2 regions of the Rhizobium sp. AG207R genome follow, and region 1 is predicted to be linked to the other one. Evidence: riboswitches for the same ligand, from Rfam matches in the RefSeq annotation. Region 1 holds a riboswitch; the other holds the start of a gene.
The links. A riboswitch is a leader RNA that binds a small molecule or an ion and turns the genes downstream of it on or off. The one in region 1 is predicted to bind cobalamin.
Positions count from the first base shown of each region.

Region 2: it holds a riboswitch for cobalamin, as region 1 does, so the genes downstream of both, JJQ51_RS05745 (aromatic ring-hydroxylating oxygenase subunit alpha) here and cobU (bifunctional adenosylcobinamide kinase/adenosylcobinamide-phosphate guanylyltransferase) in region 1, are expected to answer to the same signal.

Region 1 is NZ_JAEPVT010000010.1:226,945-242,531, reverse strand. It holds gene JJQ51_RS23975 (ABC transporter substrate-binding protein) at 1-921, opposite strand, end outside; gene JJQ51_RS23970 (hypothetical protein) at 1,733-1,876, opposite strand; gene JJQ51_RS23965 (cobyric acid synthase) at 2,112-3,566, shown strand; gene JJQ51_RS23960 (chloride channel protein) at 3,563-5,359, opposite strand; cobalamin riboswitch at 5,539-5,938, shown strand; gene cobU (bifunctional adenosylcobinamide kinase/adenosylcobinamide-phosphate guanylyltransferase) at 6,080-6,604, shown strand; gene cobW (cobalamin biosynthesis protein CobW) at 6,610-7,659, shown strand; gene cobN (cobaltochelatase subunit CobN) at 7,669-11,649, shown strand; gene JJQ51_RS23940 (dimethylsulfonioproprionate lyase family protein) at 11,646-12,245, shown strand; gene cobO (cob(I)yrinic acid a,c-diamide adenosyltransferase) at 12,242-12,886, shown strand; gene JJQ51_RS23930 (helix-turn-helix domain-containing protein) at 12,900-13,703, opposite strand; gene JJQ51_RS23925 (nuclear transport factor 2 family protein) at 13,700-14,065, opposite strand; gene JJQ51_RS23920 (TSUP family transporter) at 14,167-14,952, opposite strand; gene JJQ51_RS23915 (cobalamin biosynthesis protein) at 15,101-15,505, shown strand.
Region 2 is NZ_JAEPVT010000002.1:352,029-367,615, forward strand. It holds gene JJQ51_RS05720 (acyl-CoA dehydrogenase) at 1-1,772, opposite strand, end outside; gene JJQ51_RS05725 (transporter) at 2,062-3,063, shown strand; gene JJQ51_RS05730 (BA14K family protein) at 3,134-3,601, opposite strand; gene JJQ51_RS05735 (glycoside hydrolase family 25 protein) at 3,847-4,857, shown strand; gene JJQ51_RS05740 (hybrid-cluster NAD(P)-dependent oxidoreductase) at 4,952-6,040, opposite strand; gene JJQ51_RS05745 (aromatic ring-hydroxylating oxygenase subunit alpha) at 6,043-7,287, opposite strand; cobalamin riboswitch at 7,384-7,587, opposite strand; gene JJQ51_RS05750 (DUF6656 family protein) at 7,936-8,553, shown strand; gene JJQ51_RS05755 (L-threonylcarbamoyladenylate synthase) at 8,613-9,587, shown strand; gene JJQ51_RS05760 (FAD-binding oxidoreductase) at 9,621-11,051, shown strand; gene phnF (phosphonate metabolism transcriptional regulator PhnF) at 11,055-11,789, opposite strand; gene JJQ51_RS05770 (MOSC domain-containing protein) at 11,862-12,413, shown strand; gene JJQ51_RS05775 (DNA translocase FtsK) at 12,713-15,397, opposite strand.

The sequences.
Region 1 (15,587 bases):
GTACTTGGCGCCGTCCTCGTTCGTGCCCTGATTGTCGGTCATCCAGGCGAGAACCTTGCCAACCGTGGCATTATCCCATTTGCGGGTCTTCATATAGTCCATGGCAATGCCGGCCTTGGCCGCAAAGTCCTTGGTGACGACGGTGTAGACATCCGAAACCGGATAGGAGTTCACCTTCGGATTGGCGCAGTCCTGCTGCGACGTGCAGGCATCCCATTCCTTCTTGTCGTGCGGCACGTTGAAGCTCAGACGAACCATGTCGTACTTGCCGAGGATCGCGGTCGGGGCCCAGTAGTAGCCGAGCCAGCCGGTCTTCTTTTCGAAGGCGTTGGCGATCGAACCGTCCAAACCTGCGGCCGAGCCGGTGTCGACGAGAGTAAAGCCGAGCTTGTCGGCGCCGAGAGCCTTGTAAAGGTTGGTCGTGGAGATCTGGCAGTTCCAGCCTGCCGGGCAGTCATAGACGGCGCCCTTGGATGGATCTTCCGGGGCCGGGAAAAGTTCAGGATGCTTCAGCGCGTCCTGAACGGTCTTGATGTCGGGATGCGCGTCGGCGACGAACTTCGGAATCCACCAGCCTTCGACGCCGCCATCGCTCAAAAGCGGTGCAGCCACGATCAGACGGCCTTCCGATACGGCCTTGTCGAGCGCGGTGCGCACGGCATTGACCCAAAGCTCGGGTGCGACGTCAGGCTGACCTTTTTCGTTCATGGAGGTAAAGGTCGGCTGTGTATCGCCGGTTACCAGGGTGACATTGCAGCCGTAACCGTTCTGCAGGATGATCTTGTCGACCTGCGCGGCAACGCCTGCGGATGCCCAGTTCATTTCAGCGATGGATACGCTGCCGCAATCTGCGGCCTGCGCCGAGCCAGCCAAAGCATAGGCGCCGAATGCAAAAATGGCTGAAGCGAGAAGCTTCTTCATTGATATCGTCTCCCAATTTTTCGTTACGTTGCGGAAATCGACTCCAACGCGTTCGATTTCTGTCGATCCCCTGTCAGCGCGGTCTGATTGCAACCGTTCATACGCCGCTGACGACGCCCGTACGGTCCCCTTTGCTGCTGTCGTGCATTTGGTCTTTTTGCGACCGCCGAATTCTGTCGCGGCCGGGCATTCTTTGCATCGACATCAATCAGCGTAAGGATTTGGATGAAGAAATCAACAGCCCATCGGGTAATGGACGTTATCGTGCCTCTTGGAGAAGCTTAAATAAGCGCCTGAATTAGCCTGTTTTCTGCCATTCGTGGCTGCAAAACGTCCATTACATGGCTTCCTCAAAGCTCTGTTGCTCAGACGGATTTGAATGGCGCTTAAATCTCGCGTCCCTGGAAGACGTTTTATATCTTATTTGCGCCGTTTACGCTTTCTCAACGCAAAGAGGAAAATTTTCAAAAAATTTTCAGATTCACTCTAATTTAAGCACTTAATAACCCTCCAGTAACGATGTCCGTTTATCAATCGATGCGTGGCGGGGGACATACCGCTGCTTCCCTGGATCAGGTATTGCGTACCGGGGAAAGCGAACCTTGCGGTGTATGTGCAGGGAAGCCGGCGTTTTTGGCAAACCGCGTCGATCTCCGGATCGCGCGGTTTTCGCGCTTGAGAGGGTGCCTTTACGAGGCAGTTTGATCTGCCCGAAGCGGCACCCGTTCCATCTCGATAACGATCAAAAATAAAGCCGCCGATGCTATCGCATGGCGGCTTCTCATGTGTCGGCTAGCGGCTTGACGCGCTATTAGCCAACATTATAGGTGCGGATGAAGCCAACCGTACCGAAGCGCGTATCGAGCTGCTGCAGGCGGCTCTCCGGGCGGCGAACCGGAAGCTTGCCATTCCAGGCGATCTGGATGGAATTCTGTCTGTTGAAGATGAAGAGCATTGGGGTATCCTCCGACCCGGACCGGCCGGTTTCGTTGTTTGTTTTCGCGATGGAGATAATCCTCTTCCGCGTAACTCACAATGGATGAAATCGTCATCCAATGTCGCAAACAGAGCATGTTTGAGGGTGGTGCATTTTTGTATCGTGCTCGCTCTTTCCGGAGGCCCGGGATCGCGGCAGAATCAAGGCGGAATCTAGCGTTTTCAGTGGCTGTGGCGCATCGAGGTGGTGGGGAATGACAAGAGCGATCATGCTGCAGGGAACCGGCTCCGATGTCGGAAAAACGGTATTAGTCGCAGGTCTGTGTCGGCTGTTCGCGAACAGAGGCGTGAGGGTGCGCCCGTTCAAGCCGCAGAATATGTCCAACAATGCCGCCGTTGCGGAGGATGGCGGCGAGATCGGGCGCGCCCAATGGCTGCAGTCGCTTGCGGCGCGGGTGCCATCATCGGTTCACATGAATCCGGTGCTGTTGAAGCCGCAATCGGAAACCGGCAGCCAGATCATCGTACAGGGCAAGGTCTGGGGCCATGCCAAGGGCAGGGACTATCAGGCGCTGAAGCCGCAGCTGCTTGGTGCCGTACTCGAAAGCTTCGCCACGATGCGGGCAGGAACCGATCTCGTTGTCGTCGAGGGAGCTGGTTCGCCTGCCGAGATCAATCTTCGACGCGGCGATATCGCCAATATGGGCTTTGCGACACGCGCCAATGTCCCCGTCGTGCTGGTCGGTGACATAGACCGCGGCGGCGTAATCGCGTCACTGGTCGGCACGTATCATATATTGCCGGAGGAAGACCGGCGAATGATCCGTGGCTACCTGATCAACAAGTTTCGTGGCGATGTCTCCTTGTTCGGTGAGGGCATAGCGGCCATCGGCGGCTTCACTGGCTGGCAATGCCATGGCGTCGTGCCGTGGCTGAAGGCGGCGGCGCGTCTGCCGGCGGAGGATTCCGTTGTGCTGGAGCGGCTTGCTCGTGGCTCGTCCGGCGCGCTCAAGGTCGCCGTGCCGGTGCTGTCGCGGATTGCCAATTTCGACGATCTTGACCCGCTGCGAGCCGAGCCCGATGTCGATCTGGTTTTCGTTCGCGCTGGAGAGCGTTTGCCCGCCGATGCAGGGCTTGTGGTGCTACCTGGCTCGAAGTCTACGATCGGTGACCTTCTCGATCTGCGTGAGCATGGGTGGGATCGCGATATTGCTGCCCATGTGCGCCGCGGCGGTCGCGTCATCGGCATTTGCGGCGGCTATCAGATGCTCGGCCATACCGTTTACGATCCGCTCGGTATCGAGGGATCGGTGACCGAGACGCCCGGATTGGGTCTTTTGGATATCGAGACGGAAATGGCTCCAGAAAAGACGGTACGGAATAGCACTGCCGTTTCCAAGGAATATGATGTGCCGCTATCGGGCTATGAAATCCATCTTGGCGTCACGCGGGGTCCGGACTGCGAGCGGCCATCGACCATGATCGACGGGCGGCCCGATGGAGCCATATCGCCGGATGGCCGTGTTATGGGCACATACCTGCATGGTCTTTTCGGCAGCGATGCTTACCGGGCGAAGCTGCTGGCAAGCTTCGGTCTTTCCGGCGAGCGCATGAACTATCGCGCCAGCGTCGATGCGGCGCTGGACGAAGTTGCGGCAGAGCTGGAAAGTGTACTCGATCCCGCCTGGCTCGACGGTCTGGTCGCCTAAAGTTCCCCCGACACTTCCCGCCGCCGGCGGTCGAGTTCTTCGCTGTAGCGGCGCAGCGTATAGCTCTCCGTCAGCAGACCGATGACTTTACGCTCGATCAAATCGTTGACCACAACGAGCGCTTCGCTCTTCGTCTGCTCGAACATGGCGGCTGCCTGCTTGGCGTTCATCTGCGGCTGCAGGAATTCGTTACGCAGCCGGATGAAATCGGAAAGGCCGTGCTCCTCGTCGTCTTTTTCGATCGGGCTCGCATAGACGTCGGGCACGAGAACCATTCCGGAATATTTCTCGTTCTTGTCGATCAGGATGACGCGCTGCGCCGAGCCGATCGGAAAATTCTTGCGGAATTCCTCGATGCTCATGTCGATGCTGCCCGTGTGCACGTCGGGGCGCATCATGCGGGCGACCGTCAGATTGCGGATCCAGCCGACATCGTGGGCGCTGCGGATGCTCTCGCCGCGCAAATGGAAGCGCCATGTGGCGAAGGAGTAGCCGAAGGTCGTGCGCACCACCAGCGATGAGGTGATGACGGCAGCCAGCACCAGGGCAGTGATCGGAAAGTCCCCGGTGATTTCAAGCGCCAGGAAGGTCATGGTCAGCGGGCCGCCGATGATGGCAACGGCCAGCGAGCTCATGCCGACGACGGCATAGACGACCGGCGTCAGCGTGGCATGATCGAAATAGGGTGCACAATAGGCGAAGATCTTGCCGAGCAGTGCGCCCATGAACAGCGAAGCGAAGAAGAGGCCGCCTCTGAAGCCGGAGCCGATCGATATTGCGGAGGCGAGCGATTTCAGCAGGAATAGACCCAGCAAGGCGCCCAGCGTCACGTCCGTAGACAGATTGAGATGCAGCGCGCCATGGCCGGCAGATAGGACCTGCGGCGAAATCAACGCCAGTGTTCCGACGACCAGGCCGCCGAGCGCGGGCCGGAAAGGCGGCGCGATGGAACTCTTGCGTGCCAATTCTTCGACCCAGGCGACGCCCTGCATGATCAGGATGCCGATACCGGCGCAGAAGGCACCAAGCAGGATAGCTGGAAGATAATCCGCCGGAACGATCGCCCCGAAATGATCGATATCGATGGCGAAGTCATCGCCGGCAAGCAGTCTTGCAATCATCGTCGATATCAGTGCCGAGACGACGACAGGGGTTAGCGTCAGGATCGAATAGCTGCCGATGATGAGCTCAAAGGCATAGAAGGCACCGGTGAGCGGCGCATTGAATGCTGCGGCAATAGCACCCGCAGCACCGCAGCCGACGAGCATGCGCAGGTCTGCGCGGCGCATCTGCATCTTATAGCCGAATTTGGAGGCAATGCCGGCCGCGAGCTGCGTGTAACCCGCTTCAAGCCCGACGGACGCGCCGAATCCATTCGAGATCAGGTTCTGCACGGCGACGATGATGCTGTCGGTAAGCGACATCCGGCCGCCATGCAGCGCATTGGCTTCGATCGGGTCGACCATCGGCTTCTTGCGCGTGCGCGACAATATGTAGAGCAATATGCCGAGAATGATGCCGCCTGCGATCGGTGCGATGAACAACACCGATTTGTCGGGAATCGCCATTGCTGCCGAACTCAAGCGTTCGTAGTCGGTTATACCGTAGATGACGCTGTGAAGCTTGCGCGAGATATAGCTCATCGCGGTGACGGCACAGCCGGACGCTATTCCCACCAGCGCGCCGGCAAAAACAAGTCCCAGCTCGCCACGGCGCAGCAATGCCCTGAAGCGACCGAGATCGAATAGGACCGAGAAGACGCCGAGACGTCGCGGTTGGAATTTCTGCAGCATTGGAAGCGGACGATACGTTTTGCTCGAATGTGAGGGGTTACCCTCTATAAACTCCTAACATCAAAGAAATACGGCAAAAAAGCCGCTGGTTTTATGGGAATTTTCAACCGAATTCGCAATCAGGATGGCGCAGGTCGCATCCATGCCCTTGATTGACTTGAACTCAGTGAAAGCCTAATCATTGCGGCATAACGAATGGTTCCTGAGCGGCGATCTGCCGCATGGGATGAAAAGGGAATGTGAAGGGGCGGACCCAATCCGGGCGTTCTCATCACAGCCGACCCCGCGACTGTAGAGCGGTCAGGGTCTTTCGTTCGGTTTGAAGTCTATTTCGTCGATGGTTCGCATGGGGCGAACGGGGGCGAGGCAGGCGCAAATCGAAAAAGCCACTGGTGTGGCATCATGATTAACCGGGGCTGGACGCCTCTTATTCTACGAATCGTCCGCCTTTTCATGATGCATTGCCGGGAAGGTGAGAAAGATCCGCTGGCGCACGATCGGGGGCGACCGGTTTCGGTCCGCCCCCGTCGCGTCGCCTCATCCGCGAGCCAGGAGACCTGCCATGCGTGCCGGGCGCAGAGCCTGTTTTGGGACGCGAGTTCCGCTGCCAGCACGGAGGTTGTCATGGCGCAAGACGAGTTTTCGGCGTGTAGGCGCCTGTTTCCCGGTTCCAGCGACGTGCTGCCGACCCTCGCTTTTGCTCGAGAGCGGGCATAACGCATGTCGTCTTCGATTTCCCAAGCGGTCTTCGTTCTTGGCGGCGCGCGCTCCGGCAAATCCAGGTTTGCAGAATCGCTGGTGTCGGATACCGGCCTCGAATGTCACTATGTGGCGACAGGGCGGGCGTGGGATGACGAGATGCGCGAGCGCATCGCCAAGCATCGTGCCGATCGCGGCGATCTATGGCAGACGCATGAGGAGCCTATGGATCTCGTCGGGCAGCTTGCCGCTATCGACGCGGAGGGGCGGGCGGTGCTTATCGACTGCCTGACGCTCTGGGTGACCAATCTGATGATGGCCGAGCGGGATATGGCGGCAGAATTTGCCGCTCTCACTGCATTTCTGCCGACTGCGCGATCAAGGCTCGTTCTCGTCTCCAACGAGGTGGGCTTGGGAATCGTACCAGAAAATCGCATGGCGCGCGAATTTCGCGATCATGCCGGCCGCCTGCACCAGATGGTCGCGGCGGCGAGTGCCGAAGTTTATTTTATCGCAGCGGGCTTGCCGCTGAAAATGAAGGGCTGATCCATATGAACCAGGAAAAGATTCCCGCCACCGTCATCACTGGCTTCCTGGGAGCCGGCAAGACGACGATGATCCGCAACCTCCTGCAGAATGCCGGCGGCAAGAAGATCGCGCTGATCATCAACGAGTTCGGCGACCTCGGCGTTGATGGCGACGTGCTGAAGGGCTGCGGTGCGGAGAACTGCACGGAAGATGACATCATCGAGCTGACCAATGGCTGCATCTGCTGCACCGTCGCCGACGACTTCATCCCGACGATGACGAAGCTTCTGGAGCGCGATGCGCGCCCGGATCATATCGTCATCGAAACATCAGGCCTTGCCCTGCCGCAGCCGCTGGTTGCCGCCTTCAACTGGCCTGACATTCGCACCCATGTCACCGTCGACGGCGTCATCACGGTGGTCGACAGCGCGGCTGTTGCCGCCGGCCGTTTCGCCGACGATCACGACGCCGTAGAGGCTGCTCGCGTCGAGGACGACTCGCTTGATCACGAAAGCCCGATCGAGGAACTGTTCGAGGATCAGCTGACCTGCGCCGATCTGATCGTGCTCAACAAGACCGATCTGATCGACACTGATGGTCTCGGCCGCGTCCGCGCCGAAGTAGCCTCGCGCACCGCCCGCAAGCCGACAATCATCGAGGCCAAGAACGGCGATGTGCCCGCCACTGTCCTGCTCGGCCTCGGGATCGGCACGGAAGACGATATCGTCAACCGCAAATCTCACCACGAGTTGGAGCACGAGGATGGCACGCCGCATGACCACGACGAGTTCGACAGCTTCGTCGTCGAACTCGGCCCGATTGCCGATCCGGCCGCCTTCGTCGATGCGCTGAAGGGCGTGATTGCGGAGCATGATGTGCTGCGCCTCAAGGGCTTCGTCGATGTCCCCGGCAAGCCCATGCGCCTGCAGCTTCAGGCCGTCGGCAGCCGCATCGACACCTATTTCGATCGCGCCTGGACGCCGGGTGAAGCCCGCGCGACCCGGCTTGTCGTGATCGGCCTGCACGAGATGGACGAGACGATCGTTCGCAAGGCGATCGAAGCATTGGTCTAAGGGACGTCCATGCACCTCCTTCTAGCCCAAAAGGGAACCATCAGCGACGGAGAGGAGGCGATCGACCTTGGGCAGTCGCCCGGCGATATCCTCTTTCTGTCGGCCGCCGATACCGAGCTTGCGGCGATTGCCGCAGCCCACGGAGAGGGCGGCCGTTCCCTTCGGCTTGCAAGCCTGATGAGCCTCAAGCATCCGATGTCCGTCGATACCTATATTGACAGAACGGCGCGGTATGCGAAGCTCATCATCGTGCGGGCGCTCGGAGGAGCAAGCTACTTCCACTATGCGCTGGAAGCGCTGCATGCCTGTGCAGCGCGCCAGGGTGCCTTGATCGCGGTGCTGCCGGGAGATTCGAAACCCGATCCCGGGCTAACGCCATTTTCCAACGTCGCACTCGATGATCTCAATGCGCTCTGGTCCTATCTGATCGAGGGCGGCGAGGCGAATTCGCGGGCGTTTCTCGCCTATGCCGAGGCGATGCTCTCAGGCGCCGAGAAGCCGATGCCCGCCGTACCCTTGATGAAGGCCGGGATCTGGTGGCCAGGGCGGGGCGTGATCGGCGTCGAGGAGTGGAGGAGAGTCTCCAAAGCGGAGATGGTGATCCCTGCAGGATTCGAACCTCCGACCGTCGCGATTTCCTTCTATCGGGCGTTGGTTCAGAGCGGTGAAACCAGACCTGTCGAAGCCATGATAGAGGCGCTTATCGCTGAGGGCATGCGGCCGTTGCCGGTCTTTGCCTATAGCCTCAAGGACGTCGTGTCGGTCGGTATTCTCGAAAGTGTCTTTACCGAGCTGAAACCGGGCGTGGTCATCAATGCCACGGGCTTTGCCGTTTCAGCTCCGGGCGCGGATCGGCAGCCAACAGTGCTGGAGACTGGTGACGCCATTGTTCTGCAGGCCATCTTCTCGGCTTCATCGAAGGAGGCGTGGGAGGAATCTTCGCAGGGGCTTTCGGCGCGCGATCTCGGCATGAACGTGGCGCTCCCCGAGGTCGACGGGCGCGTTCTCGCCCGCGCCGTGTCCTTCAAGGCTGCGGCCCGCTATGACGAGAGAGTCGAGGCCAATATCGTCGCCAGCGAACCGCTTGAGGATCGCATGCGCTATACGGCGCGGCTTGCAGCCAATTGGGCGCGGCTGCGCAATACGCTGCCCGGCGATCGCCGTGTTGCGCTTGTCATGGCGAACTATCCCAATCGTGATGGACGTCTCGGCAACGGTGTCGGGCTCGATACGCCGGTCGGCACGATCGAAGTGCTGAAGGCGATGCGGGCGGCCGGCTACGGCGTTGCCGATCTGCCTGCCGACGGCGATGCGCTGATGCGGCACTTGGCGGAAGGGCCGACAAATTCGGGGTACGATGGCCGCGTGGTCGGCGAGACGCTTTCCTTCAGCGACTACAAGCATTTCTTCTCGTCGCTTCCCAAACCGATTCAAGATGAGATTACCGCGCGCTGGGGGGAGCCTGAGGCCGATCCCTATGCGTTGGATGACGGCTTTGCCCTGCCGTTCGCCCGCTTCGGGGATGTGCTCGTTGGTATCCAGCCGGCGCGCGGCTACAATATCGATCCGAAGGAGAGCTACCATTCTCCCGATCTCGTGCCGCCGCACGGCTATCTTGCCTTCTATGCCTTCCTGCGCCGCTCTTTCGATGCACATGCGATCATTCACATGGGCAAGCACGGCAATCTCGAATGGCTGCCGGGCAAGGCACTGGCGCTGTCGGAAAATTGCTATCCGGAAGCAATCCTCGGACCACTGCCGAACCTCTATCCCTTCATCGTCAACGATCCTGGTGAGGGCACGCAGGCCAAGCGCCGCACGAGCGCCGTCATCATCGATCACCTGACGCCGCCGCTGACGCGTGCCGAAAGCTATGGCCCGCTGAAGGATCTGGAAGCGCTGGTCGACGAATATTACGAGGCTTCCGGCGGCGATCCCCGCCGCATCCGTCTGCTGCGTAAACAGATCCTCGATCTCGTCGCCGATATCGGGCTAGATCAGGATGCCGGCATCGCCAAGGGCGAGGGCGAAGACGAGGCCTTGCGCAAGCTCGATGCCTATCTCTGCGACCTCAAGGAAATGCAGATCCGCGATGGGTTGCACATTTTCGGCGTCTCGCCCGCTGGGCGGTTGTTGACGGATTTGACGGTGGCGCTGGCAAGGGTGCCGCGCGGGCTGGGCGAGGGTGGCGATCAGAGTCTGCAGCGGGCGATTGCTCGGGATGCGTTCGAGGATGTGGGGAGTGCGATACCCCCCTCTGTCGCCTTCGCGACATCTCCCCCACAAGGGGGGAGATTGGTTGCTCGTGCTGCCCCATCGCCTCAAGTGACTGTCGAATCCGCAGATGCTGTTGGTAATAAATCGGGAGAACGAAGCGGCACACTCCAATCAATCTCCCCCCTTGTGGGGGAGATGTCAGCGAAGCTGACAGAGGGGGGTATCCCTCCGAACAAGCCATTCGACCCGCTAGACTGTGACATGGCCGCCGAATGGACCGGCCCGCGCCCCACAATTCTCCAAGACATCTCCGACGCCTCCTGGCGTACCCAAGGCGATACCGTCGAACGCATCGAACTCCTGGCCGCAAAGCTCGTGAATGGCGAAACGGCCTGCCCGGAGAACTGGCCCAACACTCGCATGGTTCTCGGCGAGATTGGCTCGAAGCTCCAGCCTTCCATCCTCGCTTGCGGCGACGCGGAAATCGCAGCTCTGCTCAAAGGCCTCGACGGTCGTTTCGTACCTCCCGGCCCATCCGGCGCACCGACCCGTGGCCGGCCGGATGTTCTGCCGACGGGGCGCAATTTCTATTCGGTCGACAGCCGTGCGGTTCCGACGCCGGCTGCCTATGAGCTTGGCAGGAAGTCGGCCGAATTGCTCATCCGCCGCTATGTGCAGGATCATGGCGAATGGCCCGTTTCCTTCGGCATGACAGCCTGGGGCACATCGAACATGCGCACGGGTGGCGACGATATCGCGCAGGCGCTGGCGTTGATTGGTGTTAAGCCCGTATGGGACATGACTTCACGCCGCGTCACCGGCTATGAGATCATCCCGCCGGCCATGCTCCGGCGGCCGCGAGTCGATGTCACGCTGCGCATCTCCGGCTTTTTCCGTGATGCGTTTCCCGAGCAGATCGCCTTGTTCGATAGGGCAGTCCGCGCGGTCGGCATGCTCGATGAGGATGCAACGGATAATCCGATTGCGGCGCGTATGCGCGGCGAGATCGCGCGGCTTGAGGTCGCCGGGTTGGACACCGCGTCTGCCAGTCGTCGTGCGGGCTATCGCATCTTCGGGTCGAAACCCGGCGCTTATGGAGCTGGTCTGCAGGCGCTGATCGATGAGAAAGGCTGGGAGCGGCGCGCGGATCTGGCGGAGGCCTATCTCGTCTGGGGCAGCTATGCCTATGGCGCCGGCGAGGAGGGCAGGGCGGAGCGGGGCGTCTTCGAAGAGCGTTTGCGTTCGATCCAGGCGGTCGTGCAGAACCAGGACAATCGCGAGCACGATCTGCTCGACAGCGACGATTATTATCAGTTCGAGGGCGGCATGGCAGCCGCGGCCGAGCAGCTTGGCGGCGCGCGCCCCTCGATCTATCATAACGACCATTCGAGGCCGGAAAAGCCGGTGATCCGCTCGCTTGAAGAGGAGATCGGCCGGGTCGTGCGCGGGCGCGTCGTCAACCCCAAGTGGATCGAGGGCATCATGCGCCATGGCTACAAGGGCGCCTTCGAAATTGCGGCAACGGTGGATTATCTCTTTGCCTTTGCCGCGACGACGGGTGCTGTCGGCAATCATCACTTCGAGGCCGTCTACCAGGCCTTCATCATCGATCAGCGCGTGCGTGATTTCATGGCAGAGAAGAATCCGGCTGCACTCAGGGAGATGCGAGAACGTCTGCTCGAGGCGATCGATCGCCAGCTTTGGACACCGAGAAGCAATTCGGCGCGGTTCGATTTGGAAAGCCTGAAGGAGGGCCGGGAGGCGGCGGTATGAGTACGGTCGACGAGCTTCTGACCGCCTTTCGGGATTATCTGCAATCGCGCAGTGATCCAGTGCTACGGCATTTCATTGAAGGCTTCGACTGGTCGATGAAGAAGCGCTTGCTCGTGCCGCAGGACATGCCCGTCGTCGATTATCTTCGAAAACATGATCAGTCTCGCGATGGGGCGGAAGGCGTGCTGCTTGGCAGGCTCTTTCAAGCCGCGGACGAACTGCATTGGGCACAGACCTACAGCATCACCGATTTCGACGCGGATTTCCTCGAGAGATACGGCTGGGTCGAGCTTTTTGGCACGCGCGGGCATTTCACAAACAAAGAAATGGCCGGCGGTTTTCTCTTGCTTGGTCCCGGCGTGCACTATCCGGATCATCATCACGAGGCGGAGGAAATCTATATTCCTCTGACCGACGGCTCGCTGTGGAGCAAGGATGCCCAACCGTTCCTGCCGCGCTGGTCGGGTGAGATCATCCATCACCCCTCGAATATCCGCCACGCGATGCGCACGGAAGATCAGCCGCTTGTCGCGCTCTACATCTGGCGTGGCGGGCCGCTGGCACAGAAATCGATAATATCAGGGAGAATGCAATGAGCGACGAATTGGCCGAAACCGGTGCGGGCGTGCCGAAGAACGACGATGCCCGTCACGCCGACAAGATGGCCAAGAAGAAGGCCGCGCGCGACAAAATCATGGCGACCAAGACCGACGAGAAGGGCTTGATCATTGTCCATACAGGTAAGGGCAAGGGAAAATCCTCCTCCGCCTTCGGTATGATCTTCCGCCACATCGCCCATGGAAAGCCGAGCGCGGTGGTGCAATTCATCAAGGGCGCCATGTGGACCGGCGAGCGCGACCTGATCGAAAAGCATTTCTCCGACCTCTGCCAGTTCCATACGATGGGTGAAGGCTTTACCTGGGAGACGCAGGATCGCGCCCGCGACGTTGCGGCGGCCACGGCTGCCTGGGAAAAGGCCAAGGAACTGATCCGCGATGAGCGCAACTCCATGGTGCTGCTGGATGAGATCAATATTGCGCTTCGTTACGATTACCTCGACATCAACGAGGTGCTGGAGTTCCTCAAGAACGAAAAGCCTTACATGACCCATGTCGTCTTGACGGGCCGCAACGCCAAGGAAGAGCTGATCGAGATTGCCGATCTCGTAACCGAGATGGAATTGATCAAGCACCCTTTCCGCTCGGGTATCAAAGGGCAGCCGGGCGTCGAGTTCTGATCGCGGGCGGCTGTCAACCGCCCGGCAGCATCGTCTTCAGTTTTTCCGCCGTCTGCGGGTTTGCGGGAAAGAAGGATTCGATCGCCAGCTCCGACAGGGTGACATCGACAGGCGTTCCGAAGACGGTCGTTGTGGACAGAAACGAGAGATGTCCCGTATCGGTGACAAGCTCCAGCGGCACGACAATGCCGGCGAAATCCCGTTCCGGAGCCGTCGATTTTGGCGCAGCCGGTGCGGGATAGGCGGATAATTCCGCCAGCAGTTTTGTCAACACGGGATCGCCGGTTGCCGATATCTGCTGGCGCAGGCGCTCCAGCAGATGCGCACGCCATTCGGAGAGATTGGCGATCCGCGGCGCCAAGCCATGTGGATGCAGGCTCAGCCGCAGGACATTGATCGGCCCTTCGGTCAGCGAGGCATCCGTCACGCCGGCAAGCAATGGTGCGACGGCGGCATTGGCAGCGATCAACGTCCAGTGACGGTCAACAGCCAGGGCTGGGAAGGGCTCGTGTCCTTTCAGCAGCATGTCGATGGCGCGCCGCGCCGGAGCAAGCGCCGGGTCGTCCAGTTTGCGCTCTGGAAAGACCGGCGCAAATCCAGCCGCCAGAAGCATCGGATTGCGTTCACGCAAGGGAACGCCGAGCCGTTCGGCGAGATGCATCAGCATCTCGCGGCTTGGGAGCGCCCGCCCGCTCTCGATGAAGCTCAGATGCCGTTGCGATATTTCGGCTTCAAGGGCGAACTCGAGCTGGCTCAGGTGGCGGCGCTGCCGCCATTCGCGCAGGTGGTCGCCGAGAGAGCGGGCCGGGTTCATCATGCGGCGGCCGGCAGCTGGTCGATGAAGCCGTGAACGGATTTCAGCTGTTCGCCTTCTAGAATTGCAAAATCCGTGCCCTTGATCAGCGGCTCCGCATCGGCCGGGCCAAAACCCCAGGAGAAGCGGAGATGGTCGCCGTAGCGATCGCCGTTCGTGAGGAGGGTGAAGCGAAAGCCCGGGAAGCGCTCGTGCGCCGCCGTGACCAGCGCGTGAATCTCTTCGCGATTGCCCGCGCGCATCATCGGGTCGACATAGCTGCAGTCTTCCGTCCATACCTCGGCGATGAGCGCACGCCGGCGGTCGGTATCGGCCTCGTTCCAGATGGCGATATAGCGGTCTGCGATGGTGTTCGCATCAATCATCGGTCAACTCCTTTGGATCGCCTGAACCGTTCAGGCAGAGCGATCATCGGCGCGTACCGAAGCACTATCAATTACGTCGGAGGTAATCAAAGGTGCGTTTCTTACAGTCCCAGCCAGATCCTGACGGGATGGGTGGGATCCGCCAGCAGCTTGATCGCAAAGGCTATGCAGACGATCACGAGCAGCGGCTTGATCAGTTTCGCACCGATGCGCATGGCGAGCCGCGAACCGAGCTGGGCGCCGAGGAATTGGCCGGCCCCCATCGTCAGCCCGACTTTCCAGAGGATGGCGCCGGAGAAGATGAAGACGATCAGGCCGCCGAGATTCGAGCCGAAATTGAGCAGCTTCGTATGCGCCGTCGCCTTCAAGAGTCCGAAGCCGGCGAGGGTCACGAAGGCGAGCATCAGGAACGAGCCGGTTCCGGGGCCGAAGGCGCCGTCATAGAAGCCGATCAGCGGCACGAACGTTACGCCGAAGAGTCCGGCGCTCATGCGCCGATGCTTTTCGATATCGCCGAGATTGGGTTTCAGGGCGAAATAGAGCGCAATCGCGATCAGAAGGAAGGGCAGGATGATGCGCAGAACCTGGCTTGGCATGATGGTCGCCAGCAATGCACCGAGCATGCCTCCGATCACAGCCATCGCCGCCATCGGAAGCTGTTCGCGAAGTTGCACGTGTCCTTGCCGGGCATAGGCGATTGTAGCGGAAGCCGCGCCGCAGATGGACTGCACCTTGTTCGTGCCGAGGGTCTGCAGCGGCGGAATACCGGCCAGCAGCATGGCAGGCACGGTAATCAGCCCACCGCCGCCGGCGATCGAATCGACGAAACCAGCGAAGAACGCGGCGGCAAAGAGCAAAAGCAGCAGTTGAAATGTGATGTCTGGCAAGGTGGGGAACTCTGAGGCGGGAATTAAACGGCCTTCTGGCACTTCGATCGCCGCAAGGCAATTGCTATCAGGGCATATCAGGCGAAATTGACGCGTCGAAACGTGCCCGCTACAGCTGTCATCTCGGTCGATGCTGTTGGGAGCGACTATGACGATCTACGCCAATTCCACCCGCCGCTATCTTCTGGGTCTTGGCTGTGAGCGCGGCACGGACTGGAATGAGGTGCGGATGCTTGCGGAAAGAGCCTTTCAGGAGGCTGGGATCGTAAGCGAGCAGGTTCTGGCCGTCGTGTCGATCGACACGCGCATGGATGAACCGGCGATCCTGGAGACCGCCACGCATTTTCGCCTCCCGGCGCGCTTCTTCAAGGCAGCTGCACTGGAGCGGGAGACACCCAGGCTGAAGAACCCGTCCGAGATTGTTTTTGCGCATGTCGGTTGCCACGGTGTTGCCGAGGCTGCTGCGCTTGCGGCCGCCGGCTCGGATTCGGAGCTGGTGCTGCCCAAGATCAAGTCCAGCTTCGCCACGGCAGCGATCGCCAGGATCGCTTGAAGAGCGAATTCGCCACGCAAATCTCACAAATGCTCCATAGGGACATCGTCATGGCATTCCGCCACCGGCGGTTCTCGTGTAT
Region 2 (15,587 bases), on a different contig from region 1:
AGTGCGGCGCGGGCGGCTTCGAGGCTGGATGCGCCGGCGATGACCCGATCAGAGAGAGCGGCGGTCTCGGCCAGAAGATTTTCGGCAGCGAACCGGCAGAGTGCGATGCGCTTGATGCCTTCGCCGTCGCCTGCATCGGCAAGGCCACCCTTGGCAAGATACGAGCCGGTCAGCACCAGGCCGAAAAGCCGCTGGTAAGGCGTGGCGCCCGCCAGAGCTTCGGCAACGGCGCCTTCTGCCTGTTTCGACAGGAGCCATTCGCTCGTCTTTTCGAGATCGGCAATGGCTGCCTGCAGCCGCGGCGCCGTTTCACCGAAGCCTTCGAGATTGGATTTCGCGACACTATCGGCAATCTCACGCAGTTCGGCAATGACGCCGCGCACATGATCGCCATTGCCGATTGTCAGCTTGCGCGTCACCAGATCGATCGCCTGGATGCCGTTGGTGCCCTCGTAGATCGGTGCGATGCGCACATCGCGCAGCAGGCGTGCTGCCCCCGTCTCCTCGATGAAGCCCATGCCGCCATGAACCTGTATGCCAAGCGATGCGGCATCGACGCCGGCATCGGTGGAAAAGGATTTGGCGATCGGCGTCAGCAATGCTGCACGCTCCTGCCAATATTTCGCCCTCTCGGGATCGCGATGCGACATGTCGATCGCCTGTGCACAGGCGTAGCAGATCGCGCGCCCCCCTTGAGTCAGGGCTTTCATCGTCAGCAGCATACGCGCGACATCGGGATGCTCGATGATGGGGCTCATGCCTGATACGGCCGTGCCCGGCGCGCGGCCCTGGGTGCGCTCCCGGCTATAGGCGATGGCCTTCTGGGTTGCCGCTTCCGCAATCGCCACGCCCTGAATGCCGACAGCCAATCTGGCATTGTTCATCATCGTGAACATGCAGGCGAGGCCCTTGTTCTCCTCGCCCACCAGCCAGCCGACGGCGCCCTTTTCCGCACCATATTTGCCATCGCCATAGATCATCGTGCAGGTCGGTGAACCATGGATGCCGAGCTTATGTTCCAGCGAATGCACGAAAAGATCGTTGCGGGCGCCGAGCGAACCATCCTCATTCACAAGGAATTTCGGCACGAGAAACAGCGAAATGCCGCGCGTGCCGGCCGGCGCATCCGGAAGGCGGGCGAGAACGAGATGGATGATGTTCTCGGTCGCTTCGTGATCGCCCCAGGTGATGAAAATCTTCTGGCCGAAGATGCGATAGGTGCCGTCATCGCGGCGTTCGGCGCGGGAGCGCAGAGCGCCGACATCGGAACCCGCATGCGGCTCCGTCAGGTTCATGGTCCCCGTCCACTCGCCCGAGACGAGCTTTGCCAGATATGTCTTCTTGAGGTCTTCGCTGCCGTGAGCCCGCAGCGCTTCGACCGCTCCCATGGTCAGCGTCGGCGCGAGGCCGAAGGCCATCGAGGCGGAATTCCACATTTCCAGCGTCGCGATGTTCAGCATGTGCGGCAGACCCTGCCCACCGAACTCCTCGGGCGCGGTCAGGCCATTCCAACCGCCAGCGATCCAGTCGCGGTAGAGCTTCTCCCAGCCATCGGGAAGAACCACCTTGCCATCCGCCAGCCTTGCGCCTTGCTTATCGCCATTCTCGGCAAGCGGCTCCACCTCTTCGCCGGCGAAACGCCCGGCTTCCGACAGGATGGCATCGACAAGATCGGTGCTGAGATCGCCGAGAACGCCCTCTTCCATGGCGCGCTCCATGCCAACGACATGTTTCAGGGTGAACGCGATTTCTTCGACAGGCGCCTTGTACATGATGATTTCCTCCGGATCGATGCTAGCGATGGCCCGCCTCATCCGGACCATCGGCCATTTGTGGTTATAGCTAGTTTATTTTTACGTAAACGTCAATTTTCTCAAATTGCAGGAAGCATCGATTTCCATCGTCTCGCGAACCCGAACGTGACATGCGTCTTACGCGTGCCGAGCGGCCGTGACATCGCCGCCTATATCCGCGATTATTCCGCCAAAGCAGCGACTTGCATAAACAATCGTCATGAACGAAGACTAAGGCAACTGTTCAGACAATGCGAATGATGCCCCCATGAACACGCTCACGTCAGCCAACACCATACCAGGCTTTATCTGGGCATACCGTCTCCGTCCCGGCGAAACCAAGCCGGAGCGCCTACCTGACGATACCGATCGTTCGAGGCTGTTCGGCGACGACGGCTTTCTCTGGCTGCATCTCAATCTCGTGGATGCCCGGGTGCCGGCCTTCCTCGAGGATGCGCCGGGGCTGAACGAAGCCGCCCGCATAGCGCTGACCACGCATGAGACACATGCAACGATTACGGTCGACGAACAGATGCTTTTCGGCACATTGGTCGACTTCCAGCGCGACTTTGCCCACAACACCCACGACATCGGCTGGCTGCATTTCGCACTGACCGATCGCCTGCTGATAACAACCCGGCTGCAGCCGCTGCGCAGCCTGGACAGGACCCGGGTGCTGATCGAAAAAAACGCCGCACGATTTTCCAATCCCGTTGATATTTTCGAGCTGATCGTCGTCGAGTTCCAACGAACCCTGATCTCCGTCGTTATCGAAATCAGCGAAGAGCTGAATGGCATTGAGGATTTCGTCCACGGCAATACGTCGCGCGACGAGCGTGCCAAGCTGCCGCCCATCCGCAGGACGATCGTGCGCCTGCATCGCCATCTGCGGACCGTTCTCTCGTTGATGCGCCACGCCGCTGCCTCCGACGACGAGGAAATGCCGCTCGGCTTCGAGGATGTCGCCGGCCGGCTGACGGGACGCCTCGAAGCGGTCGAGCACGACGTCTATGCACTGCAGGAACGGGCGAGGCTGCTGCACGAAGAGATCGATTCGAAGCTTGCCTCCGAGATCAATCGGCATCTCTACATCCTGTCGATCATGACCGCGTTTCTGCTGCCGCCGACGCTGGTGACCGGATTCTTCGGGATGAACACATCAGGGTTGCCGCTGGCGAGCGGTGCAAGTGGCACCGGATATGCGGTTGGCTTCATCATCGCCTCCATGCTGCTGGCATGGTGGCTACTCAAGCGGGTCAATATTCTCTGACGTCGAATCATGCAAAAAGCCGCCCGGCGAAAAACCGGACGGCTGGCATTGGTCGTTCTGGAAACGCTGCTTAGAAATACGGCGAATAGCACTGACGGCGCGGGCCGGAATTCGGCTGGAAGGTATTGTCGTAGGCGCGATAGGAGCGATAGCGTGACTCGCACCAGGCGACATGGCGCGGGTTGATACCCGCGGACGGAGCCGGAGCCGGCTCATAGTAACGCGGCTGGCTGGCGATCGCGCCGCCGATCAGCGCGCCTGCGCCGAAGGCAGCCAGCGGGAACCAATAGCCGTCATGATAGCGATAGCCATGACGATACCCTCGATAACCACGATAGCCGCCATACCAGCCGCGGCGGTAGTAGCCGCCATGGCGCCACTGCACCTTTTCGACATTACCAGGCGCGGCCTGGGTGGGTGCGGACTGTTTTACGATCGGTGCGGCCGGCATCTGCATGGCGAAAGACGGTGTGAAGCTCGTCATGGCGACGACAGCCGTTAAGGCGACTGTCGCGATTTTTGCACGGAAACCAAGCATTTTCATCTCCATTCCCTGGTTCGACCTGATACTCAAGCCTGTAGCGTTTCATGTCGGGAATGCTTCCCGAGCAAGGTTTCGCCGCCTGCTTCGTCGCATATCCGAATAGACGGCAAGAACGCGGCAGCGCGTTATTTAGTTCCTCAAATCCCTACCGATTTAAGGAGTTACGAGGGGCTCCACGATGAACTTATAGTGATTGCTTTCTTAACCCAAGATTAACCAGCAATCCTTATTATTATTTCATGAAAGGATACCGAAAGAGTAACCTCCTCATTTACTGCTTCCTGACGATCCTGGCCCTGATGGGGCTGGTCTCCAAGCCTTCGGCCGGCGAAAGCCAGCCCTGGGGCGATCCAAAAAACGCCCTGATTGTCGATGCTTACGAGCTGAACACCATCGACTGGAACGCGTTTCTGCAGGACAAACGGATAGCCGGCTTCATCTCCAAGGCGTCCGACGGACTTCCTGAAAGCTTCAGTTGCACAGGCGACCATGGCGGCGATACGGTGGCCCATTGCAGGACGATGTGGCGCAAATACGCAGTTAGCCGCGAACTGTTTCAAACCCGCCGCATGCTGGCAAAGACGAATGGCCTGTTATGGGGCGCCTATCATCTGGGGCGCCCGGGCAATCCGATCGATCAGGCCAATCATTTTCTCGACTACGCCAATCCTCAGCCCGATGAATTGATGGTGCTCGATATCGACGGCATGGACGCGACGCAGTTCATGTCGCTGGATGACGCGCAGATCTACGTCGCCCACATCAAGGTCAGGACCGGGCGCTACCCCATTCTCTACGTCAATCACAACACGGCCCGATACATAGCCGACCATCGCGGCACTTATCCGCTGCTGTCGCGGCTGCCCTTGTGGTATGCGCGCTACAAGCCTGATGTCAAAGGCACTTTTCCACTCGGCAACTGGGACAATTATGCCATCTGGCAGTTCGCTTCTTCAGACAATTGCTCGGAGAAAAGCTGCCCCTATCGCGTGCCGGGCACGCTCACCGATATCGACGTCAATGTCGTGCCGATGACGAAGATTCAGCTTGCCAAAATCTGGCCGCAAGGTGATCTCCTGCCGGCCAAACCCCTGCCCGCGCCGGACGTGACGATCGCGCTCGCACAGATGTGCAGCGGGCCGCGGCAGACGCTCGTTTCGCTCATGGCCGACGTCGACCCAGTCGTCACTGCCTCGACCCCGCAATCGAAGCCGGTCGAGATCAACGAGCTGAATTACCAGGATTTCTAGAGTATCTTCGCTTTTCCTCGAATCGCGAAAACGCTCTATCTTCTTGTTTGTTTACGCATTCCGGACGGAAAACCGCTGCGCACCTGGAAATGTTCTACGCCTCGATCTGCACATCCGTCTTCGGGCGCGAACAGCAGGCGAGGATATAGCCCTCGTCGATCTCGTCATCGAGGATGCCGCCATTGTGGTTCATCTCGACTTCGCCGGAGAGCTTCATGACCCGGCATGTCCCGCAAAGACCGGATTCGCAGGCGGCACCGATGCGCACGCCGGCGCCGCGCGCTGCCTGAAGCACGGTCTGGCCCGCTGCGCAGACGACATCCTTGCCGGCCATGGTGAAACGGATCGTGGTTGCGGCCTCGCCCGATGCATCATCGGAAACTTCTGCGAGCGGTGTCGCGGCATTGGCCGGCTGGAAGCTTTCCTGATGGTAGCGCGACATGTCGAAGCCATGGGCTTCGAGCATGGAGCGCACGGCGTCCATGAAGACTTCCGGGCCGCAGCAGAAGATCGTCCGGTCCATGAAATCCGGCGCCAGCAGACCGATCTTCGCCTTGTCGATGCGGCCCTTCAAACCCGACCAGAGATCGGTGCGGCCGCAGCCCTCGACGATGAAGCCGAGGTTGAGGTTCGGCATGAAGCGGGCGAGATATTCGAGCTCGGAACGGAAGATGATATCCGTCGGGCTGCGCGAACAGTTGACAAAGGTAATATCAGACAATGGTGCGATATCGGACATATACCGCGTCATCGCCATCATCGGCGTGATCCCGGAGCCGGCCGAGACGAAGAGATATTTCTCGCCGGGATGGCGGATATGGCTGAAATCGCCGAGCGGGCCGAAAGCCTTGATGCGCATGCCGGGCTTCAGGTTCTCGAACATCCAGCGCGTGCCGATGCTATCCTTCTGCGCTTTCACCGTCACGGCGACCGAGAAGGGCCGCGACGGCGTGGACGACAGCGTATAGGTGCGCATGACCGGCTCCGGAGCCGTCGGCAGCTCCAGCGTCACGAACTGGCCCGGCAGATAGCGGAACCAGTTGTCCTTGTCGGACCCGAAAGTGAAGGTCATCACATCGGGCGCTTCGGGCGTTGCCGAGAGGCATTCGAGCACATGCTGCCTGTCGTTCCAGGGCTGCATCTGGTCGAGGTGTCGATGCGGGTAGGAGACGGTCATGTTCATACTCAGGCAACCGCAGACAGCTTAGCCTGGTCGCCCTGCAGCCGGTTGATCATGAACGTCGTGTACCATTCGACGAACTGCATGACTCCCCCTTCATGGACCTCCGAATAGGGACCGGGCTCATAGGCCGGCGAGCGGATGCCGAAGGCGTTTTCCTCGACGATGCGGCGGTCCTGATCGTTGGTTTCGGTCCAGACGTGGGTCAGCTCTTCCAGATTGTAGTCGACACCTTCGACGGCATCCTTATGGACGAGCCACTTCGTGGTGACGGCGGTTTCCTCGGCGCTGATCGGCAGGACACGGAAGGAAATCGCGTGGTCGCCGAGCATGTGGTTCCACGTCGTCGGGTAGTGGAACAGCAGCATGGTGCCGATGCCGTTGATCGTCACGTCAGATGAAAGCGGCCGCCTGACGGCATTCTGGCCGGACATGGTGTAGCTCTCGGCCCCTTCGATCAGCGGCATGCGGGCGGCGCGGAACTGTCCATCCGGCGAGATCTTGAACTCGCTCGGCAGGCCGGCAGCTTCGCAGCGCTGCCAGTGTTCAGCGATAACGGGGTCGTTCATCGCGCCCTGCACGCCGGTGACGGTCGGAGCCTCCGGGAAGGTGCGGCAAAGTTCCGGGTGATTGGCCGCGCAATGGTAGCATTCGCGGTTGTTTTCCCAGACGAGCTTCCAATTGCCCTTTTCGATAATGGTGCTCTGGAAGGCGACCTTGGCTTCGCTGATGCGGTGCGGCGCCATGTAGGGCTCGATCGTCGCGCGAACCGGGGCAAAATCGGGAGCGTTCTGCGCGAGGCAGATGAAGATGTAGCCGCCGACGCTTTCGCAGTGAACCGGCTTCAGCGAATACTGGCTCTTGTCGAAATCCTCCGCCATCTGGCGGGCAAAGAGCAGCGAGCCGTCAAGTTCGTAGGTCCACTGGTGATAGGGGCAGACGAGCTTTGCCGAGGAGCCGCGCTCCGTCGTGCAGACGCGTGAGCCGCGATGGCGACAGCTATTGTGGAAGGCGCGGATGACCTGATCGCGGCCGCGGACGATGACGACGGGATAATCGCCGATCTGGACGGTGAAGTAATTGCCCGCACGCGGCACTTCGCAATCATGGCCGATGAAGAGCCAATCGCGATAGTAGATCGTCTCCATGTCGAGCATGAAGTAATCCGGATCGGTGTAGAAGGGTTGCTCCAGACTGAAACCCGTCCGGTGGTTCTTCAGTTGCCGCAGAACTTTGCTGCCGATGTCCATTTGCCTATCCTTAGCAGTACCAGGAGGCGGGCAAAGGACATGCACGGCCGATTGGGAGCGGCCAAAAGCAATGTCCCGACCACCCGCCGCGGTCAGTAAACCTATGTGCCCAAGGCTGGTTTCCGGGCTCTGGAGCGGCCCTGTTTCCAGAGCCCCATGGCACCTTCCCAGGTCGATCGACCCAGTGGCTTTATCCGCCATGCCTCACTCCACCACCGTTGCGGGGGCAGCGCCGGATTTTGACCGGCTTCCCAATTCTCCGTCTCCCTAGCGGACGGCACCTTGAGATTGATGGCATCATAGCTCCCGGCTCCGCCAGCCGCTGCGCTGCAATGCGACATCGGCTCCGAAATTGACGACAGGCGAAACGGGACGCCGGGACGGTTGCGTGCCGTGAGAATATTGACTGGCAATTCAATCGCTTGGGCGCTTGCATTGGAGATGCTGCGAGCATCGCATGTGCGTTCGACCAATGACGCTTTATCCTGATTGCGACAGGTCCGCAAACGGCCGATAATCGGAAGACTAGTTGCGCGGCGGAGAGCGCCGCAGAGCCGCCATCGGGGGCCTTCGGTCCAGCGCGCGATCAAGCTCGGCTCAAGCTCCATAGTCCATCATGTCGCGAAGAGTTTTATAGCGAGATCCGGCATGGCCAAACTCAGATATTTCGACGCTGGGAAGCCCGCCGAGCCCGAACCGGCGCCACCGGTATCGACGACGGGCTACAGCGAATTCCTGCGCACCGGCCGCATCAACCGCAACAGGCCACATTGGCTGGCGGAAGAGCGGGAATATCTTACCCATGAGCAGGTGGCTGTGCGCACGGCACAGAAGCTCAGGGATGCCGGCGAAAAGACCCATGACCGGCTCAACAGCTTCCACAAGTCCATTCGCTTTCCGAAGCTCATCTTTCACCACACGCTGAAGGACACGCCGCATCTCGGCTATTGTCACGTCACCGCGGCGCGGACGCAGTTCGCGCATTATGAGGACGTGAACTGGGCTTTCTATATCGCCAATTTCTTTGCCCGCATCGGCCAGGAAGAGAATTTCTTCGAGGACATCAGCCTCAAATATTCGCGGATGTATTTCGCCGTCGCCATCCATCCGGACAGGCAAGCGGAAGACAAGAAGCTGACGATCAATCGCGACGTCAGAGGCAACGGCGTGCTGTTCCATACCCACGATCCGCAGATCGCCATCCGCAATGTTCTTCTCCTCGGCGCGCGCAACGAGCAGCTTCGCGACATTATTCGCCAGCTTTGACGATTGATCCGAAAACTCGAAGAGCATAAGAAACGGCCTGAACTGCAAGCAGGCAGGCCATGGCACGACACATAGACATTCTCGAACATCCGCAAACGGCGATCGAAGTCGCGACAGCGACTCTCGCAGAGGGTCTGCCGATCGGGCTGCCGACGGAGACGGTCTATGGTCTTGCCGCCGATGCCACCAATCCCGCCGCGATTACCCGGATCTACGAGACGAAGGGTCGTCCGCGTTTCAATCCGCTGATCTGCCATATGAGCGATCTCGCCATGGCCGAACGCTATGCGGTCTTCGATCCTATCTCCCGTAAATTGGCGGAAGCTTTCTGGCCCGGCCCGCTGACGCTGGTGCTACCGCTCAAACCCGACAGCGGCATCCATCCGCTGGCGACTGCCGGGCTCGACACGGTCGGCATCCGCGTGCCGCAAGGCTTTGCCGGCGATCTGATCCGCGCCTTCGACAGACCGCTTGCTGCGCCGAGCGCCAATACTTCGGGCAAGATCAGCGCCACAAGCGCCGATCATGTCGATGACGACCTTGGGGAGCGGATCACGCTCATCCTCGATGCCGGGGCCTCGGTCGTCGGCGTGGAGTCGACCATCGTCAAGGTCGAAGATGAAGAGATGCGCCTGCTGCGGCCCGGCGGGCTGGCGGCCAGCGAGATCGAGCGGGTGGCCGGCAAGGCGCTGAAGCGCAAGAAGAAAGCCTCGGCTGCCATCGAGGCTCCGGGGATGATGGCTTCGCATTATGCACCGGGCGCAGCCGTGCGCCTCGACGCGACTGAGGTTTCCGCGAACGAAGCGCTGATCCGCTTTGGGACACCAGATATTCCCGGCAGCGAAAAGGCCATTGCCGTGCTGGACCTGAGCGTCAGCGGCGATCTCGCCGAAGCCGCAGCAAACCTCTTTGACTTCATGAAGCGCGCCGATGCTACGGGTGCTGCGACCATTGCCTTTTCGCATATTCCCGACGAGGGCCTCGGTGAGGCCATCAACGACCGGCTGCGCCGCGCCGCCGCGCCCAGAGAATAAATCAGCCCGACATCATCAGGCAAAGGACACGCCATGAGCAGCTCCGTCCCCTCTTCCGACCTTCTCGATCGCTTCGCCGCCATCGTCGGCGAGAAACACGCCGTACGTGACCCGGCGGAAATTGCGCCGCATCTGGTGGAAAACCGCGGGCTCTATCACGGCGCCTCGCCCATGTTGCTGAAGCCCAGCTCGGTGGAAGAGGTTTCGGCCATCCTCAAGCTTGCTAGTGAAACCGGCACGGCCATCGTTCCCCAGACCGGCAATACCGGCCTTGTCGGCGGGCAGACGCCGCGCGAGGGTGGTTCCGACATCATCCTGTCGCTGGAGCGCATGAACCGCATCCGCGATATCGATCCGGTCGGCAACACCATGATCGTCGACGGTGGCTGCATTCTCGCGGATGTCCATAAGGCTGCGGCCGAGCATGGCCGCATGTTTCCGCTTTCGCTTGGCTCCGAGGGTTCCTGCCGTGTCGCCGGCAATCTTTCCACCAATGCCGGGGGTACGGCCGTTCTCGCCTATGGCAACATGCGCCAGCTTTGCCTCGGCCTCGAAGTCGTGCTGCCCACGGGCGAGATCTGGAACGGCCTGCGCCGTCTTAAGAAGGACAATACCGGCTACGACCTGCGCGATCTTTTTATCGGCGCGGAAGGCACGCTCGGCGTCATCACCGGCGCGGTGCTGAAGCTTTTCCCGCAGCCGCTTGGCCATCAGGTGGCCTTTGCCGGCCTGCAATCGGTCGATGACGCGCTGACTTTATTCAAGAATGCCTCCAGCCTCTGCGGCACGGCACTGACTGGTTTCGAGCTGATGCCGCGCATCGGCGTCGAGTTCACCACGCGGCATATTCCGGGCGTGCGCGACCCGCTCGACACAGCCCATCCCTGGTATGTCCTGATCGATATTTCCACCTCGGATTCGGCTGAGACCGCCGAGCGGATGATGACGGCGCTGCTCGAGCAAGGCTATGAGGCCGGACTGATCCAGGATGCGACCATTGCCAGCTCGGAAGCGCAGCAGAAGGCCATCTGGCATATGCGTGAGAGCATGTCGGACGCACAGAAGCCGGAAGGCGGCTCGATCAAGCACGATGTTTCCGTGCCGGTGGCGCAAATCCCGCAATTCATGGCGGAAGCCGAAAAGGCCGTTGTCGGTGCCATGCCGGGCGCGCGTGTCTGCGCCTTCGGCCATATGGGCGACGGCAATATTCACTACAACATCTCGCAGCCCGTCGGCGCCGACAAGGCGGAGTTCATCGGCCGGTGGCGCGAGATGAACAAGATCGTGCATGGTCTGGTGCTACAGCATGGCGGCTCGATCTCGGCCGAGCACGGCATCGGCCAGCTGAAGCGCGACGAGCTTGCTTCCATCCGCTCGGAGATCGAAATCGACCTGATGCGCCGGATCAAGACGGCTTTCGATCCGGCAGGCATCATGAATCCGGGCAAGGTCCTCAAGGTCTGAGGCTCAAACCGTCACGACGACCCGCTCCGAAGCAAAGCAGCCAATCTGGCAGGAAATCACATTGCCATCGGCATCGATGTCTTCGCCGGCATAGGCAAGCACTGGCGCGAGGCGCGATTGCTGCAGCAGACGGGCTTCCGCTTCAGTCGGCATGCGCGCGGTGATGTCGGTGGAGCGTCGCCAATAGTCGGCCACGCCATAATCCTTCAGCGCCGCCGTGAATGAGCCCATTACGGTGAATTTCTCTGCCAAACCGGGGAAGCGCTTGGCCGAGCAGCTGCGCATCACGACCGAGACGGGAAGCGCATCGGCATAGGCTACCAGGCACATTTCCAGCACCGCCTCGCCCGGCTGAAGATTGAGCCGCGTGGCGATATCGGCAATTGCCGGAACTTCCCTGGCCGAGACAACCTTGCGCGTGAGGTTCGCATCCGTCGCGGTCAGATCCTTGGTGAACCGTACCTTGTCGCCCAACTGGAAACGAACGGGCATATCGGCACGGACATAGGCGCCGCTGCCGCGCGCCACGCGCAACAAGCCCTCCCCTTCCAGCTCTGCGATCGCGCGCCGCATCGTCACCCGGGAGACACCGAATTGTTCGGACAAAGCGCGCTCGCCCGGCAGCCGGCTGCCGGGCGCATGCGTGCCCGCATCGATGGCATTTCTCAGCTTCGCGGCAACGGCCGCCCAGCCTCCCGCGGCCCTTACGCCTTTGTCCTGTCGATTTTTCTCTTCCATCACCAATCTATTGCCTTGAAATTGGTATATACCAATTTATAAAGATCCAGCTCGTTTATGGAAGGGTTCGGCATGGGCGACAAGCGGATATATGTCACGTCAGTTAGCAGCAGCGGTGTTCACGAGTTCAGCAAGCAGACCAAGGATCATATTCAATTGTTGGCCGGACTTGGCGTGGAAGGCGATGCGCATATGGGGGTGACGGTGAAACACCGCTCTCGCGTCGCGGTCGATCCAACCCAGCCGAATCTGCGCCAGATACACCTCATCCAGGAAGAACTGTTCGACGAGCTCACCGGAAAGGGTTTCTCCGTTTCGCCGGGCGACATGGGCGAGAATATTGCCACCCGAGGGATCGATCTGCTTTCTCTGCCGCAAGGCACGCGCCTGCATATCGGCGCTGAAGCGATCGTCGAGGTGACGGGCTTGCGCAATCCCTGCAAGCAGATCGACAATTTTCAGAAAGGCCTGCTGCATGCGGTGCTCGACAAGGATGCCGATGGTGGGCTGATCCGCAAGGCGGGCATCATGGGCATCGTCGTGCAGGGCGGCCGTGTGCAGCGCGATGACGAGATCCGTATCGAGTTGCCGCCGCTGCCGCATGTGAAGCTTGAGCGGGTTTGATAACAAATCGAGCTGATGCTCCGCACAGCGAGAAGTCGGTTCTGAGTGCGCCGAGCCTATGATACCCCCCTCTGTCACTTACGTGACATCTCCCCCACAAGGGGGGAGATTGTTGGGAGTATGTCGCACCGCTTTGCCAAATCATCGTGCTTTGGTTTCTGCGGGCGGGAGGTTCGTTTGCGGCGACAAAGTGCTACGGGCCGCCAATCTCCCCCCTTGTGGGGGAGATGTCCCGATAGGGACAGAGGGGGGTGCGCACTCTCCGCAACAACCGCGGCAAGCGTCATCCCCCAACTATATCAATCGAAATCCTCATTGCCCGAATTGCCGCCACCATTGCGGTTGCCGGAGATGATCTCGCGTTTGCCGACATGGTTGGCGGGGCCGACGAGACCGTCCTTTTCCATGCGCTCGACCAGCGATGCCGCGCGGTTGTAGCCGATGCCGAGGCGGCGCTGGATGTAAGAGGTCGAGCACTTCTTGTCGCGCATGACCACCTTGATCGCCTGCTCGTAGAGATCGTCGCCGTCTTCCGAGGCAATCGCGCCCTTGTCGAAGACGGCTGTGTCTTCTTCCTCGTCTTCCTCATCCTCGTCGGCGGTCACCGTGTCGAGATATTCCGGACGGCCCTGCAGCTTCAGATGTGCCACGACCTTCTCGACTTCCTCGTCGGAGACGAAGGGACCGTGGACGCGGGAGATGCGGCCGCCGCCTGCCATGTGCAGCATGTCGCCCTGGCCGAGGAGCTGTTCCGCCCCCTGCTCACCGAGAATGGTGCGGCTGTCGATTTTCGACGTCACCTGGAAGGAGATACGCGTCGGGAAGTTCGCCTTGATCGTGCCGGTGATGACGTCGACGGACGGACGCTGCGTCGCCATGATCAGATGGATACCTGCGGCACGCGCCATCTGCGCCAGGCGCTGGATCGCACCTTCGATCTCCTTGCCGGCAACCATCATCAGATCGGCCATTTCGTCGACGATGACCACGATATAGGGCATCGGCGTCAGGTCCATTTCCTGTTGCTCTTCGATCGGGGCACCAGTGCCCTTGTCGAAGCCAGTCTGAACCATGACGTGGATCGTCTCGCCCTTTTCCTTGGCGGAGGCAACGCGGCTGTTGTAGCCGTCGATGTTGCGCACGCCGAGGCGCGACATCTTCTTGTAGCGATCCTCCATTTCGCGCACGGCCCATTTCAGCGCCATGACGGCTTTCTTGGGATCGGTCACGACCGGGGTCAGCAGGTGCGGAATGCCGTCATAGACGGAGAGTTCCAGCATCTTCGGATCGACCATAATCAGGCGGCACTGTTCCGGGGTCATGCGATAGAGCAGCGACAGGATCATGGTGTTGATGGCGACGGACTTGCCCGAGCCGGTGGTGCCGGCCACGAGCAGATGCGGCATCTTCGCGAGTTCTGCGATAACAGGCTCGCCGCCGATCGTCTTGCCGAGGCCGAGCGCCAGCTTGTAGCCGCTCTTCTCGAAATCGGGCGAATCGATCATCTCGCGGAAATAAACCGTCTCGCGGTTGACGTTCGGCAGTTCGATGCCAATGACGTTGCGGCCCGGAACGACAGCAACGCGAGCCGAGAGGGCCGACATCGAACGGGCGATATCGTCCGCAAGGTTGATGACGCGCGAGGATTTGACGCCGGGCGCCGGCTCGAATTCATAAAGGGTGACGACCGGGCCTGGACGAACATGGATGATCTCGCCCTTGACGCCGAAATCCTCCAGCACGCTTTCCAGCAGGCCGGCATTCTGCTCAAGCGTTTCCTGCGTCATGATCACACCGGAACGAGCAACAGGCTCCTGCAGCAATTCACGCGGCGGCAGCTCGTATTCTCCATCGGCGGTGCGGGCAATCGGGCGCCATTCGGGCGGCGTCAGGGAGACGGGACGGCGCGGCGAGATCGGCGAAGGCGGCGCGTCGATCAAACGCTGAGCAGCGGCCTCGACGGCGGGAATGGTGGATATAGCCTTGGCAACTGGTTCAGCAGCAGCCGGAGCGGCGACCTTCGCCGGCATCGGTGCCACGACCATGACGGGAGCGGGGCGCGTTTCGACGGCCGGAGCGCTTTCAGCACCATAAACGGCGGTGACGAAGGCAGGCGGAACGAATGTCTCGGCTGAGGCCTCAACGACAGGCTGCGGCTCCGGCTGCGGCGCTTCCTCAGAAGCTGCCACAACTTCGATGACCGGAGCCAGAATGGCAGCCTCCAGCGCTGCGAGCTCGTCCATGGCAGGGTTGCTCAGATCTGCCGCCGGCTGGCTGGAAATGGTTTCGACTGGTGCTGGGACCTCTACTGACGGAGGCTGCACGGCAACGGGCTGCGGCTCGATGGCCGCTGCCGGGCGGCGGCACTCGACGACGCGGAACTTTGCGATGATCGATTCGGCATCGACTTCCGGCCTGGACGGCGCGGGCTGCTTCGGCTCACCCCTGAGGGCAGAAACGAACTCGCCGTCGAACGGCATCGCGTCCCAGAAAGCGAAATCGGAAAGATGGGCAAGACGCGACTCGACCACAGGCGCGGCTACGGACTCGGGAACACTTGACTGTACAGGGGAAGCATCCAGCGCGATCGCGGGAGCTTTCGAGAATGCGGTAGCGATAACGGTCATCTCCAATGCGTCCGGCTCGGTTGCCGGGGAATTCTGAATTACTGTCGGAATATAGCCTTCCACCACCAGCGGCATGTCTTCGAGCGGTGGCAGATGGAACTCGTCCTGCCGCACGGGCGGGACGACAATGGCTGCAGCAGGTGCTTCGGCCACAACAGGCGGCTCCATCACCCGCATCGCGGCATGCGCGGAAGCTTGCGGCCGGATCTCGGGCTTCGGCTCGGCAGGCGGACGGCGGCTGATGATTTCGTTTTCACGCGTGCGGGTAAAGCGCACGTTCGGCCCCATCAGGAAGGCATTCTGCCAACCTGGAGACGCGAGATCTTCCGCAGAGATCCCCTGCGGCAGAACCGGCATTTCCTGTTCGCTCGTAACCGCAGCGGCTTGCAACGCCTCTACAACGGGCGGTGGCGCAGCGGCGGTGCGCTTCCTCACCTCGTCGGCAAGGCGCTTTTCCTCGGCTTGGCGCTGCTCTTCCGCCTTGCGCTTGGCTTCGCGGGCATTGCGAATCTTCTCTTCCAGAAACGCGCGGCGAGCAGCGATCTGC